2 regions of the Chitinophaga sp. CC14 genome follow, and region 1 is predicted to be linked to the other one. Evidence: riboswitches for the same ligand, from Rfam matches in the RefSeq annotation. Region 1 holds a riboswitch; the other holds the start of a gene.
What was found. A riboswitch is a leader RNA that binds a small molecule or an ion and turns the genes downstream of it on or off. The one in region 1 is predicted to bind thiamine pyrophosphate.
Positions count from the first base shown of each region.

Region 1 (2,206 bases):
AGAATCTTTCGAATCCATGATCAGCAAAGCCACATCCGCATCTTCGAGGGCCGATTTAACCGCACCCATCATTTTCTCGTGCAGCTTGTATTTGGGATCAATGATACCCGGCGTGTCAGAAAAAACGATCTGATACGCAGGATCCGTTAATACGCCTGTAATACGGTGCCGCGTGGTTTGCACTTTGGGGGAAATAATAGCCAGCTTCTCGCCGATAATGGCGTTCAGCAACGTGCTTTTTCCCGCATTGGGCTTACCAAAAATATTTACAAAACCTGCCTTATGCATGATGACATTTAAAACCTGGTGATGTTGCTTTCACAACTCAAACTTACCGAAATAAAAAAAGCCGAATTTCTTCGGCTCTTAATCTTTTTTATGGACTCCTCAGTCCTATTTTGTAGCGAGGAGCGGATTCGAACCACTGACCTTCGGGTTATGAGCCCGACGAGCTACCTCTGCTCTACCTCGCAATGAGGGTGCAAAGATACAAATATTTCAATCCACTCCAAATCTTTTTTAAAAGAAACACAAAAAGCCAACCGTAACTGGTTGGCTTTCATATTGGAATGCTTCATACATTGTTAGAATGGAAGATCGTCAGCGGGCTGCTCCTGAACGGGCTCTGCCTCGGGTACGGTCATTTCAGCAACCGGTGTCTTCCGCTTTTCCTCATCCTTACGGCTGAGTAACTGCAGCGAAAACACCCGGAGCCTGATGGCCCCGCATAACGCACCGGTAGCGGTACTCACATAAGCCTCCAGTTTTGGAGCGCCTTCTACGTACACCATTACACCCTGCGTTAAATAAGGAGCTACATTGGCCTTGTCCCAGAGCGAGCAATCCACCCAGGTGGTTCTTTCTTCCAGTATGCCCTGCGCGTTTTTAAAACGCTCATTTACCGCTACCGGAAAATTGAAAACAGTGGCGCCGTTGACTTCTTTTTTCACTACATCGCGGCCAAGATGCCCGATAAACTGAAGTTTCATCATCAGAAATAAAGATTTAAATGATTAAAAATTTATGAAAGATGACTGAGAGAAGTATCTCTGAAAATTACACCTTTTTCCTTCTCCCAAAAAATAATTTCTGATTTATTATAGATACAAGTATACCTTTGCATTAACACAACACATGGGGTGCCTTACTTTCAGGCTGAGATCACACCCAATGAACCTGGACCAGGTAATGCTGGTTAGGAATGAACTAACAGAAAACAGACATACTTAAAATGAAACAGCTAATGTTATTAGTGCTGCTATCTATAGCAGGCGCTTTACATGCACAATCCCTGGTTACCGGTACCGTTACCAGTAAAGCCAGCGGCCAGCCACTGGAGGGTGTTACCATCTCCGTCAACCAAACCGGCGCTGTTACCGACAGCAGAGGCCACTACAGTATTCATCTTCCTAAAAAAGGAAACTATCCCTTAACCGCCAGCTACATCGGCTTCAAAACATTTACTACTACCATCACGGCGAATAATGCCACGCAACTGACGGACATTGCACTGGAAACAACCGCACTGTTTGTAAAGCCGGTAGAGATCAGCAGCTTACGCGCCGGTAAAAATTCGCCTTTCGTAAACACCACTTTAACAGCAGCGGATATTAAAAAACAAAACCTCGGTCAGGATCTGCCCATTCTGCTGGATCAGCAGCCCGGCGTGGTAACCAACTCTGACGCGGGTACCGGTATCGGCTACACCGGCATGCGTGTACGCGGGTCCGATATCACCCGTATCAACGTTACGGTAAATGGTATCCCGGTAAACGATGCAGAATCGCAGGGAACGTTTTTTGTAAACATGCCCGACTTTGCCTCCTCCGTTAGCAGCGTTCAGCTGCAACGCGGCGTAGGTACCTCCACCAACGGCGCCGCCGCTTTTGGCGCCACGCTGAACCTCAGCACCAACGAATTCAATGAAAAAGCATACGGCGAAATCAGCAACAGCTACGGTTCTTTCAATAGCTGGAAACATACGGTGAAAGCAGGTTCCGGCCTCATCAACGATCACTTCACCATTGATGCCCGCCTCTCCAAAATATCATCAGACGGGTATATCGACCGCGCCACTTCCGATCTGCGCTCTTTCTATACTTCCGCCGCCTATGTTTCTGCCAAAACAGCCATCAGGCTCAATGTCTTCTCCGGAAAAGAAAAAACATACCAGGCATGGAATGGCGTACCACAGGCACTCCTGGAA
Region 1 covers NZ_JARBFY010000002.1:47,782-49,987, reverse strand. Annotated here, with positions in the region: gene era (GTPase Era) at 1-288, opposite strand, end outside; tRNA gene PV783_RS09500 (tRNA-Met) at 402-473, opposite strand; gene PV783_RS09495 (single-stranded DNA-binding protein) at 585-992, opposite strand; TPP riboswitch at 1,126-1,219, shown strand; gene PV783_RS09490 (TonB-dependent receptor) at 1,232-2,206, shown strand, end outside.

Region 2 (2,206 bases), on a different contig from region 1:
CAGAGCTTATCGGCTTTTATGTCGCAGTTCAATCACGCCAACATCCATTTGCCCAAATGGTTGGATAATGCGCTTAGCTGGGTCATTGTATCGCCGGATATGCATAAGGTACATCATAGCCATTACCAGCCTGAAACAGACGCTAATTATGCCAATATATTTTCTATATGGGATCGCCTCTTCGGCACTTTTGTAAAAGTACCGGATACGCTGGCGATCAGATACGGACTGGATGAATACCAGGACGCCCGCTACCAGGAAATAGGATCCCTGTTAAAAGTGCCCTGGGAACACGATAGGGTGATGAAGGAAAAAATCAGTAGTCAACATAAATAAATACCTATTTGCAAATAATTATTCCTTCACCTGTTTTTTAAATTCGAATATATATGCAACACTCAACAGCATTAACAAAAACAGCCTGTATATCAGCGCTCATCATTGGTGTACTGTCGGCAGCTTTCGCTTTCAGTACCCACACACCTTCCTATGCAGTTACCGCCGGCTCAGTAGCCATAGTAATAGGTCTTGTTTCCCTGTATATAGGAAGAAAAAATATTGACGATATGCAGCTCGCTGCTGCCGGCGTATTTATGGCGGTGGTAGCCTGCCTGGTAGGACTCTGGCAGCTATATAATTAATTGCTTCTATGGTATTTTTCCACGTAGCCTTCGGCGGCTTTTACCGGAAACAATACAAGCGAAGTATCTGACAGCTCTTTTATAATTGTTGTATCCACAATAGTGGAGGTATCTTTTACGCCTTCGGAGTGATTCCACAACAACAAGGTGTCATGTGTCAGCAACCATTTTTCGTATACCAGTGTGTACATGTTAATGGATCTGGCAGTTCCGTTCTTTCTTAGCTGGAAACCCTGTGTTTCCTTGTCCAGGCCCGCTACGGGCTGTATCCACTTTCCTATGAGCTTAGCTGCATCAATATGCAGCGTATCCGCAACAGCAGCAATGCTGTCAGTAATGCCGGCATTACTGCTGTCTGCGATAATACTAACCAGGCTGCTATCATCCTGTAATTCTTCCTTCTCCACCTCCTTCTTACTCTCCTTACAGGCAACCGCCAGTATCAATAAACACATTAAACTGAATCGTACCATAATTTAAAAATACACAATTCATCATTTGTAATGTAATTTTTAAATATTTCCATTACTTTTACATCTACACTTTAGGGGTGTTTATCCAATTAACTAAAAAGGATAAACTGAGATGATACCCTCAGTACCTGAAGCAGTTCATACTGCCGTAGGGAAAAGTAACTGAACCTTTCTCATCTTTCCACATCCTTAAAGTTTATTGTTTCACTTAAATTCCAATTAACATGGAAGTGCATGTAAACAATAAACTTTATGCGGTGCAGCCGGGAACTACCATCGCTGCACTCTTACAGTTTATTCAGATCTCTGCTCAAAAAGGCATTGCAGTGGCCGTCAACAACCAGGTGATACCAAAAACCTCCTGGGAAAACCAACCACTATCTGCAGCCGATAATATTACTATTATCCGGGCTACCCAGGGCGGCTAAACCCTGTATTTCATTTTTCGTATAGTCTTTTCCGTGATCATTATCACGGAACCGGCATTTCTATCTCTAAAAAAACCAGATATCATGCATAATCAGCCCGTGGCACTCAGCCGCACACCCTTTCCTGCCTCAGAGAAAATATATGTGGACGGAACCATCCACCCCGTGAAAGTAGCCATGCGCAAAATAACGCTCACGGATACACGTATTCATGGAAAAAATGGCGATGCCGTTCCCAATGCACCGGTAGTAGTATACGATACCAGCGGCGCCTTTTCAGATCCGGACATTCATATTGATGTAGCTACCGGCATTCCGCGCATCCGTGAAACATGGATCAACGACCGGAAAGACGTGGAGCAACTCCCGGAATACACCAGCCCGTTTGTAAGAGAGCTGATGAAAGAAGGCGGGAAGATGCCGCTCATGAGCCACACACATAAACCCCTGCGTGCGAAACCCGGGCAAAATGTAACCCAGTTGTATTACGCACAACAGGGCATCATTACACCCGAAATGGAATACATCGCCATCCGGGAAAATCAATGTGCTGATCAGCTGTTTGAACAAAACAACGCCCTCTGGCACCAACATAAAGGTCAGAGCTTTGGCGCCAATACACCCGTGAAATTCATTACACCTGAATTTGTACGCCAGGAAATTG
Region 2 covers NZ_JARBFY010000001.1:887,373-889,578, reverse strand. Annotated here, with positions in the region: gene PV783_RS03805 (sterol desaturase family protein) at 1-336, shown strand, start outside; gene PV783_RS03800 (hypothetical protein) at 390-641, shown strand; gene PV783_RS03795 (lipocalin family protein) at 638-1,114, opposite strand; TPP riboswitch at 1,178-1,286, shown strand; gene thiS (sulfur carrier protein ThiS) at 1,339-1,542, shown strand; gene thiC (phosphomethylpyrimidine synthase ThiC) at 1,627-2,206, shown strand, end outside.
Region 2: another riboswitch for thiamine pyrophosphate. It lies ahead of thiS (sulfur carrier protein ThiS); the one in region 1 lies ahead of PV783_RS09490 (TonB-dependent receptor).